3 regions of the Anoxybacillus sp. LAT27 genome follow, and region 1 is predicted to be linked to each of the others. Evidence: riboswitches for the same ligand, from Rfam matches in the RefSeq annotation. Region 1 holds a riboswitch; each other region holds the start of a gene.

Region 1 (3,279 bases):
AAGCGTACGCATGAAGGATGATTCCTTTTTCTTTCGCTAAATGAAACGGGGCGAGCGCCGTGCCGTAGCGTGCCGTTGCAATCGCCCCCGCATTGCAAATTGTCATGATGCGGTCGCCGTCTTGAAACAAAGAAAGGGCATATTCACCGATGCGGCGGCAGACGTCTTCATCTTCAATTTGAATGCAAATTGCTTCATGAATAAGCGTCGTTTTTGCTTCGTTGACAGATGTGGCGTTGGCGACGCTTTTCATCAGCCGATCAAGCGCCCAAAATAAATTGACGGCAGTCGGACGCGAGCTTGCTAAATAGTCGCGATCGCGCTTTAGTTTAGTATGAAATGTCGCTAAATCATCGGTTTCATATAATTTGGCTGCAAGTGCTAATCCGTAAGCGGCGGTCATGCCGATCGCTGGTGCCCCGCGCACTTTTAACGTGACGATCGCGTCCCATACGTCTTTTATATTTTTTAATTCTAAATATTCAGTCTTATGAGGCAACGCTTGTTGGTTTAAAATCGTAATATGCGTATCATGCCATTGTACTGCTTTCATCATTTTCCTCCTAGCTGTTTACATGTGCGGTTTGTTCAACGAGACGTTTGAAATCATCGACACGAAGATTGTGTCGATGGACGATCAGCTCGCGTCCGAGACGAAGGGCATGGCGTTTCGCTTCGAGCCGCCGTTCAAGCGGCAATTCCTCCAAATCGGCTACGTGCGCTAAGCCGATCGTGCGGCGAATGACTTCGCAACCAGCAAATCCGATCGCTTCGACGAGCGCATCGTTCATGATGTCGTCGAGCACGAAAGAAACGCGCGCATACGGTTCGTTGCTTTCTTGCCAACATGTTGTAAATGTGCGAACAAACACGTCCCACGTTTTTTCAATATGTGTAAAGAGCGGCTCGCATTCGCTTTCATGGCGAGAGAGGGCGTTTAATAGTAAATTGGCAAAAAAATTCCCTAAATCAAAGCCGATCGGACCGTAAAATGCAAATTCTGGATCAATTACTTTCGTGTCATCGTCACTTGCGAATATGCTTCCGGTATGTAAGTCGCCATGAAGCAACACGTCTGCTTTTGTTAAAAAGAGCCGTTTCAATTTCGCTACTTCGCGCTTGAGTTCATCATCTTGCCAAAGCTGTTCGACATCGGCGCGCAGTTCTGCTTCAAAGTTGTTCGTGTCGTGATCAAAAAACGGGTCGGTAAAGATGAGATCTTCCGTAATTTTACAAAGTTCAGGATTTGTAAACTGTTGGGCGAGCTTCTTTTTTTGTTGTTGATTCATGCCAAAATCAGACGTATAAAACGCCGTTTTCGCGACAAACTCGCCGATATGTTCAGAAAGCTTCGGAAATGTTTTTCCTTCGATAAGTCCACGACGTGCAATTTGTAAATGGGATAAATCTTCCATCACCGTAATCGCTAAAGTCTCATCGGAATAATACACTTTTGGTACATACTGAGAGGCGTAGCTTGCGAATGTGCGCAACGCTTGGCTTTCAATTGTCGCTCGTTTTAATGTGAGCGGCCAGCTTTCTCCGACGACTTTCGCATACGGTAGCGCTTGTTTGATAATGATGCTGTCGTTTGTGCGTTCGTTGACGATGCGAAAGACGAGATTTAAGTTGCCATCACCAATTTCTTGACTAGAAAGAAGGGCATCTTCTTGGAATAGCCCTAAACGAATCGCGAGCGCGACCGCTTTTTGTTCTGTTAACGGTTCGTACATATGAATTCCCTCCTTGACATAAATAAAAAACCTCTTTCGCTGAACGAAAGAGGTTTGAAGTTTGCTTCGCACCTCTTATCTCTCAGCCTACTGCTGCAAGAATTAGCACCGTGCGTCATCGCCGGTTGCCGGGTTTCATCGGGCTCGTCCCTCCACCTGCTCTTGATAAGAGTGTTTATCTTTATTTGAATATTTGAATGTTTTGAATAGTGAAAACGTTTCGTGAATTCGCTTGATTTGAATCATACATCGCTTCTCGCTTGTTTGTCAATCTTTTTTTTCAAAAATTTTATACACGTCTGGGCGACGATCAGCAAAAATCGGGATGCGGGCGCGTACGCGTTGTACTTCGCTTATGTCGATCGTTGCCTTGATGACCGTTTCTTGTTCGCTTCCTTCTGCAAGAATATTTCCCCACGGATCGATAATCATCGAATGCCCAGCAAACGTGTTGTTCGGGTCTGATCCTGCACGGTTGCACGCGACGACGTAACATTGATTTTCGATCGCTCGCGCCATTAATAACGTGCGCCAATGATGAAGGCGCGAAAGGGGCCATTCCGCAACGACAAATAACACTTCCGCACCGTTTAGCGTATGCGCGCGAATCCATTCTGGAAAGCGAATGTCATAACAAATGACCCCCGCACACGTCGTTTCATCGAGCGAACATAGCCCGGTCGTTTCTCCCGCTTGTAAATATACATGCTCATCCATCAATTTAAACAAATGAAGTTTGCTATATTCACAAACGACATCGCCGTTTCGATGGACGATATACATCGTATTCGTTATGTTGTCCGCCACTTTTTTCGCGACCGATCCACCGACGATATGCACATGATACGTGCGGGCAAGTTCGGAAAGAAACGCTTTCGTTTGTTCGCCGTTTTCATCGGCAATATGAGCAAGTCTCGTTAAATCGTAACCTGTCGTCCATAGTTCAGGTAAAACGACGACATCGGCTTCTTTCGCGATTTGTTCCATGTAGCGCACGACTGTTTGTTTATTTTTTTCCGGTGCTCCAAACGCAATGTCCATTTGTACGCAAGCGATATTCATCTCATTCACCTCAAAAAAATTTTCTTTACATTTTGATTTTTACGATATATGATTCTTGACTAGAATTTCAACCTTTTTGTGAAGTAGGTGTGAAAAATGAAAACATTTCCGCAATCGAACTTGTTACAGCAACTTCCGAAGCAATTTTTTGCTTCGCTCGTGCAAAAAGTGAACGCAGTCATTGCCGAAGGGTATGATGTCATTAATCTCGGACAAGGAAATCCAGATCAGCCGACACCAGCGCACATTGTAAGCGCGATGCAACAGGCGGTAGCAAAGCCTATGTATCATAAATATTCACCATTTCGCGGCTATTCGTTTTTGAAAGAAGCAGTCGCGACGTTTTATAAACGCGAGTATGGCGTGACGATTGATCCTGAAAAAGAAGTCGCTATTTTGTTTGGCGGAAAAGCAGGGCTCGTTGAAATGCCGCTTTGTTTATTAAATCCGGGCGATGTTGTGCTCGTTCCTGATCCCGGTTATC
Region 2 (3,279 bases), on a different contig from region 1:
CTACCGCCTGTTGCATCGCGCTTACAATGTGCGCTGGTGTCGGCTGATCTGGATTTCCTTGTCCGAGATTAATGACATCATACCCTTCGGCAATGACTGCGTTCACTTTTTGCACGAGCGAAGCAAAAAATTGCTTCGGAAGTTGCTGTAACAAGTTCGATTGCGGAAATGTTTTCATTTTTCACACCTACTTCACAAAAAGGTTGAAATTCTAGTCAAGAATCATATATCGTAAAAATCAAAATGTAAAGAAAATTTTTTTGAGGTGAATGAGATGAATATCGCTTGCGTACAAATGGACATTGCGTTTGGAGCACCGGAAAAAAATAAACAAACAGTCGTGCGCTACATGGAACAAATCGCGAAAGAAGCCGATGTCGTCGTTTTACCTGAACTATGGACGACAGGTTACGATTTAACGAGACTTGCTCATATTGCCGATGAAAACGGCGAACAAACGAAAGCGTTTCTTTCCGAACTTGCCCGCACGTATCATGTGCATATCGTCGGTGGATCGGTCGCGAAAAAAGTGGCGGACAACATAACGAATACGATGTATATCGTCCATCGAAACGGCGATGTCGTTTGTGAATATAGCAAACTTCATTTGTTTAAATTGATGGATGAGCATGTATATTTACAAGCGGGAGAAACGACCGGGCTATGTTCGCTCGATGAAACGACGTGTGCGGGGGTCATTTGTTATGACATTCGCTTTCCAGAATGGATTCGCGCGCATACGCTAAACGGTGCGGAAGTGTTATTTGTCGTTGCGGAATGGCCCCTTTCGCGCCTTCATCATTGGCGCACGTTATTAATGGCGCGAGCGATCGAAAATCAATGTTACGTCGTCGCGTGCAACCGTGCAGGATCAGACCCGAACAACACGTTTGCTGGGCATTCGATGATTATCGATCCGTGGGGAAATATTCTTGCAGAAGGAAGCGAACAAGAAACGGTCATCAAGGCAACGATCGACATAAGCGAAGTACAACGCGTACGCGCCCGCATCCCGATTTTTGCTGATCGTCGCCCAGACGTGTATAAAATTTTTGAAAAAAAAGATTGACAAACAAGCGAGAAGCGATGTATGATTCAAATCAAGCGAATTCACGAAACGTTTTCACTATTCAAAACATTCAAATATTCAAATAAAGATAAACACTCTTATCAAGAGCAGGTGGAGGGACGAGCCCGATGAAACCCGGCAACCGGCGATGACGCACGGTGCTAATTCTTGCAGCAGTAGGCTGAGAGATAAGAGGTGCGAAGCAAACTTCAAACCTCTTTCGTTCAGCGAAAGAGGTTTTTTATTTATGTCAAGGAGGGAATTCATATGTACGAACCGTTAACAGAACAAAAAGCGGTCGCGCTCGCGATTCGTTTAGGGCTATTCCAAGAAGATGCCCTTCTTTCTAGTCAAGAAATTGGTGATGGCAACTTAAATCTCGTCTTTCGCATCGTCAACGAACGCACAAACGACAGCATCATTATCAAACAAGCGCTACCGTATGCGAAAGTCGTCGGAGAAAGCTGGCCGCTCACATTAAAACGAGCGACAATTGAAAGCCAAGCGTTGCGCACATTCGCAAGCTACGCCTCTCAGTATGTACCAAAAGTGTATTATTCCGATGAGACTTTAGCGATTACGGTGATGGAAGATTTATCCCATTTACAAATTGCACGTCGTGGACTTATCGAAGGAAAAACATTTCCGAAGCTTTCTGAACATATCGGCGAGTTTGTCGCGAAAACGGCGTTTTATACGTCTGATTTTGGCATGAATCAACAACAAAAAAAGAAGCTCGCCCAACAGTTTACAAATCCTGAACTTTGTAAAATTACGGAAGATCTCATCTTTACCGACCCGTTTTTTGATCACGACACGAACAACTTTGAAGCAGAACTGCGCGCCGATGTCGAACAGCTTTGGCAAGATGATGAACTCAAGCGCGAAGTAGCGAAATTGAAACGGCTCTTTTTAACAAAAGCAGACGTGTTGCTTCATGGCGACTTACATACCGGAAGCATATTCGCAAGTGACGATGACACGAAAGTAATTGATCCAGAATTTGCATTTTACGGTCCGATCGGCTTTGATTTAGGGAATTTTTTTGCCAATTTACTATTAAACGCCCTCTCTCGCCATGAAAGCGAATGCGAGCCGCTCTTTACACATATTGAAAAAACGTGGGACGTGTTTGTTCGCACATTTACAACATGTTGGCAAGAAAGCAACGAACCGTATGCGCGCGTTTCTTTCGTGCTCGACGACATCATGAACGATGCGCTCGTCGAAGCGATCGGATTTGCTGGTTGCGAAGTCATTCGCCGCACGATCGGCTTAGCGCACGTAGCCGATTTGGAGGAATTGCCGCTTGAACGGCGGCTCGAAGCGAAACGCCATGCCCTTCGTCTCGGACGCGAGCTGATCGTCCATCGACACAATCTTCGTGTCGATGATTTCAAACGTCTCGTTGAACAAACCGCACATGTAAACAGCTAGGAGGAAAATGATGAAAGCAGTACAATGGCATGATACGCATATTACGATTTTAAACCAACAAGCGTTGCCTCATAAGACTGAATATTTAGAATTAAAAAATATAAAAGACGTATGGGACGCGATCGTCACGTTAAAAGTGCGCGGGGCACCAGCGATCGGCATGACCGCCGCTTACGGATTAGCACTTGCAGCCAAATTATATGAAACCGATGATTTAGCGACATTTCATACTAAACTAAAGCGCGATCGCGACTATTTAGCAAGCTCGCGTCCGACTGCCGTCAATTTATTTTGGGCGCTTGATCGGCTGATGAAAAGCGTCGCCAACGCCACATCTGTCAACGAAGCAAAAACGACGCTTATTCATGAAGCAATTTGCATTCAAATTGAAGATGAAGACGTCTGCCGCCGCATCGGTGAATATGCCCTTTCTTTGTTTCAAGACGGCGACCGCATCATGACAATTTGCAATGCGGGGGCGATTGCAACGGCACGCTACGGCACGGCGCTCGCCCCGTTTCATTTAGCGAAAGAAAAAGGAATCATCCTTCATGCGTACGCTTGTGAAACACGCCCGGTCTTGCAAGGCGCAAGGCTGACCGCTTGGGAACTTTCGCAAGCTGGCGTCGATGTGACCCTCATTACAGACAATATGGCGGCGCAAACGATGAAAGCAAAGCGCATTTCTGCCGTCATCGTCGGGGCAGACCGCATTGCCGCCAACGGCGATACAGCGAACAAAATCGGCACGCTCGGCTTAGCTATTTTGGCGA
Region 3 (3,279 bases), on a different contig from region 1:
AAGTAAAGAAGTGTATGAAAGAACGTTGCAGTTATTAACAGAACGTGGGGTAACGATTCCAGCCATTGCTGAGATTGTATATGAAATGCAAAGTCCGTATAATAAAAATTTAACGATGGCAGAATGTATCGAAAGTGTAGAAAAAGTGTTACAAAAACGCGAAGTACAACATGCGATTTTAGTTGGTATTGAGCTTGATAAACTAGCAGAAAACGGCATGTTGTCAGAGCCGCTTCAAACGATTGTCGAAACGGATGAAGGGCTGTTTGGCGTCGATGAAACGTTAGCGTTAGGGGCGGTACTCGGATACGGAAGCATTGCGGTGACGACATTTGGTCATCTCGATAAAAATAAAGTCGGAATCATTAAGCAGCTTGATACGAAACGTGGCAAAGGCGTGCATACGTTTTTAGACGATTTAGTCGCAAGCATTGCCGCAAGCGCCTCTGGTCGCCTTGCGCACAACTTGCGCGACGAGGAAGAAGCTGCGTTGAATGCGTAAAAAAAGCCGTAAATCCGCATGGGTTTACGGTTTTTTTACGGAAAAATGTGAAATATAAACGGCTTGCTTATTATGCGAATGAAGCCCTCAAAAAGCTTTAGGGGCTACGGTGTTTCTTTTTGCTGTTTTAACAAATCGCGAATTTCTGTGAGTAGTTGTTGTTCTTTTGTCATCGTTGGTGCGGTTTGTTTCGTTTCTTCTTGTTTTTTGATTCGCTCGTGCAAGTTGTTTAAAAGTTTGACAAATAGAAAAATCGAAAAGGCGATAACTAAAAAGTCAACGACGTTTTGAAGAAACACCCCGTATTTCACTTCCGCTTTGCCGACTTTCCAAGATAACCCGCTAAAATCAATGCCACCTAAAATAAGACCAACGAGCGGCATAATGATGTCGTTGACGAGAGAAGAAACGATTTTCCCGAACGCCCCGCCGATAATGACCCCGACAGCTAAGTCGATGACGTTGCCTCGTACTGCGAATTTTTTAAATTCGTTCCACATCGGCATGCCTCCTTTTGTTCATACTTTACCATACCCCCATTCTATTTGTCGATTTTTGCATGCGAGGCGCATGGTCGGGCAGTTGTGCATAACATGACGATGAATATGAAAAAAGAGGTGGGAACATGTATTACGTGTATCCAATGTATCCAATGTATCCATATCCGATCATGCCTTATCCGCTTCCGCGGGAATATACGAAAGATTACGGACCGAACCCGTTTGTCATTCAAATTGAAGAAGCGACGAAACGAAACAATATGTTCCGTACGACGTTATGGACAGGTCCGCATTTACAAGTGACGTTAATGAGCTTGCGTGTCGGGGAGGATATTGGTTTAGAAATTCATCCGGGCGTGGATCAACTTTTACGTATTGAACAAGGCGAAGGCATCGTGCGGATGGGAAAAAGGAAAAATGAATGGACGTTTGAACGACGAGTGGGCGACGGTTCTGCTATTTTTGTCCCTGCAGGAACGTGGCATAATGTAATAAACATTGGAAACGTTCCGCTAAAATTGTATTCCATTTATGCGCCGCCACAACATCCAGCCGGCACCGTCCATCCGACAAAAGCTGATGCTCTTGCGGCGGAATGAGAGAAAAGACTTGGGGGAAGCCCTCACGTGTTGGAAAAGGATAAAAAATAGTTGCAATTTTTCGGAAAATAAGATACATTAATTAAAAATCAGAAAATTCAATATCGTTTTGCGTTCTTATCAAGAGAAGGGGAGGGACTGGCCCGATGAACCTTCAGCAACCAGCCGAAAGCGGTCAGGTGCTAAATCCAGCGAATTGGCGTTCAATTCGGAAGATAAGAAGAAGCGACTGTAAAAGCCTTCTTCTTTGAAGGCTTTTATTTTTTTAGAAAGGAAGAGAGCGAATGAGTCATGTGGAAACGATATTAGCGCAAATTGGCAATCGAAGCGAGACGGTGACAGGGACGGTCAATCCGCCTGTCTATTTTTCAACAGCGTATCGGCATGAAGGGATCGGACAGTCGACAGGGTACGATTACATTCGGACAGGAAACCCGACGAGACATATTGTCGAGGAGGCGATTGCGCAGTTAGAAGAAGGGGATCAAGGGTTTGCATGTAGCTCAGGCATGGCGGCGATTCAAACGTTGTTTGCGTTGTTTGAAAGCGGCGATCATTTCCTCGTTTCAGCCGATTTATATGGCGGAACGTATCGGCTATTTGAAAAAGGGTGGAAGAAATACGGTTTGTCGTTTACATACGTCGATTTTCGCGATCTCGATGCGGTAAAGGCGCATGTGACGGACAAAACGAAAGCGATTTTTTTAGAAACGCCGACAAATCCGCTTATGCAAGAGGCGGATATTGAAGCGGTGGCAACGTTTGCGAAGCAATATGGGTTGCTTCTTATTGTTGATAATACGTTTTACACCCCTGTGTTACAAAGGCCATTAACGAAAGGGGCGGACATCGTCATTCATAGCGCAACGAAATATTTAGGCGGGCATAACGACGTGCTTGCCGGGCTCATTGTTGCCAAAGGAAAAGAGCTATGCGAGCAACTCGCGATGTATCATAACGCGATTGGGGCGGTGTTATCACCGTTTGATTCATGGCTGTTAATTCGCGGCATGAAGACGCTTGCGCTGCGCATGCGTCAGCACGAACAAAACGCGAAAGCCATTTATGAATTTTTAACACAACACGAAGATGTGACGGATGTGTTATATCCGGGGAGAGGCGGCATGTTGTCGTTTCGCGTGCGCGATGAAAAATGGGTGAATGCCTTCTTACGAAGTTTAAAACTGATTACGTTTGCGGAAAGTTTAGGCGGTGTCGAAAGTTTTATTACGTATCCCGCGACGCAAACGCATATGGATATTCCAGAGGATATTCGTATCGCCAACGGGGTATGTAATCGTTTGTTACGTTTTTCGGTCGGCATTGAATACGATGATGATTTAATTGCTGATTTAGCACAAGCGTTTCAGCGTATGAAAGAGGTGTAAAAAATGGATGTACAAACAAAGCTCGTTCACAATCAATGGCAGATTGATACGCAAACGGGCGCAGTGAGTGTCCCGATTCATCATGCATCGACGTTTCATCAGTTTGATTTTGATACGTTTGGCAAGTACGATTATAGCCGTTCTGGTAACCCGACGCGTGAGGCGCTTGAGGAAACAATTGCGGAACTGGAGGGGGGCGTCAGCGGTTTTGCGTTCGCATCGGGCATGGCGGCCATTTCTACGGCATTTTTATTATTGTCAAAAGGCGATCACGTGTTGGTTACCGATGA

What was found. A riboswitch is a leader RNA that binds a small molecule or an ion and turns the genes downstream of it on or off. The one in region 1 is predicted to bind S-adenosylmethionine.
Region 2: linked by a shared signal. The riboswitch ahead of mtnK (S-methyl-5-thioribose kinase) and the one ahead of mtnK (S-methyl-5-thioribose kinase) in region 1 are both predicted to bind S-adenosylmethionine.
Region 3: linked by a shared signal. The riboswitch ahead of LD028_RS13920 (methionine biosynthesis PLP-dependent protein) and the one ahead of mtnK (S-methyl-5-thioribose kinase) in region 1 are both predicted to bind S-adenosylmethionine.

What each region holds. Positions count from the first base shown of each region.
Region 1 is NZ_JAIWYK010000065.1:24,098-27,376, reverse strand. It holds gene mtnA (S-methyl-5-thioribose-1-phosphate isomerase) at 1-556, opposite strand, end outside; gene mtnK (S-methyl-5-thioribose kinase) at 564-1,733, opposite strand; SAM riboswitch class I at 1,806-1,905, opposite strand; gene LD028_RS05065 (carbon-nitrogen family hydrolase) at 2,001-2,795, opposite strand; gene LD028_RS05060 (pyridoxal phosphate-dependent aminotransferase) at 2,892-3,279, shown strand, end outside.
Region 2 is NZ_JAIWYK010000434.1:59,152-62,430, reverse strand. It holds gene LD028_RS13385 (pyridoxal phosphate-dependent aminotransferase) at 1-178, opposite strand, end outside; gene LD028_RS13380 (carbon-nitrogen family hydrolase) at 275-1,069, shown strand; SAM riboswitch class I at 1,165-1,264, shown strand; gene mtnK (S-methyl-5-thioribose kinase) at 1,337-2,506, shown strand; gene mtnA (S-methyl-5-thioribose-1-phosphate isomerase) at 2,514-3,279, shown strand, end outside.
Region 3 is NZ_JAIWYK010000440.1:1,642-4,920, reverse strand. It holds gene LD028_RS13935 (phosphatidylglycerophosphatase A family protein) at 1-502, shown strand, start outside; gene mscL (large conductance mechanosensitive channel protein MscL) at 607-1,002, opposite strand; gene LD028_RS13925 (cupin domain-containing protein) at 1,128-1,601, shown strand; SAM riboswitch class I at 1,716-1,823, shown strand; gene LD028_RS13920 (methionine biosynthesis PLP-dependent protein) at 1,886-2,989, shown strand; gene metC (cystathionine beta-lyase) at 2,993-3,279, shown strand, end outside.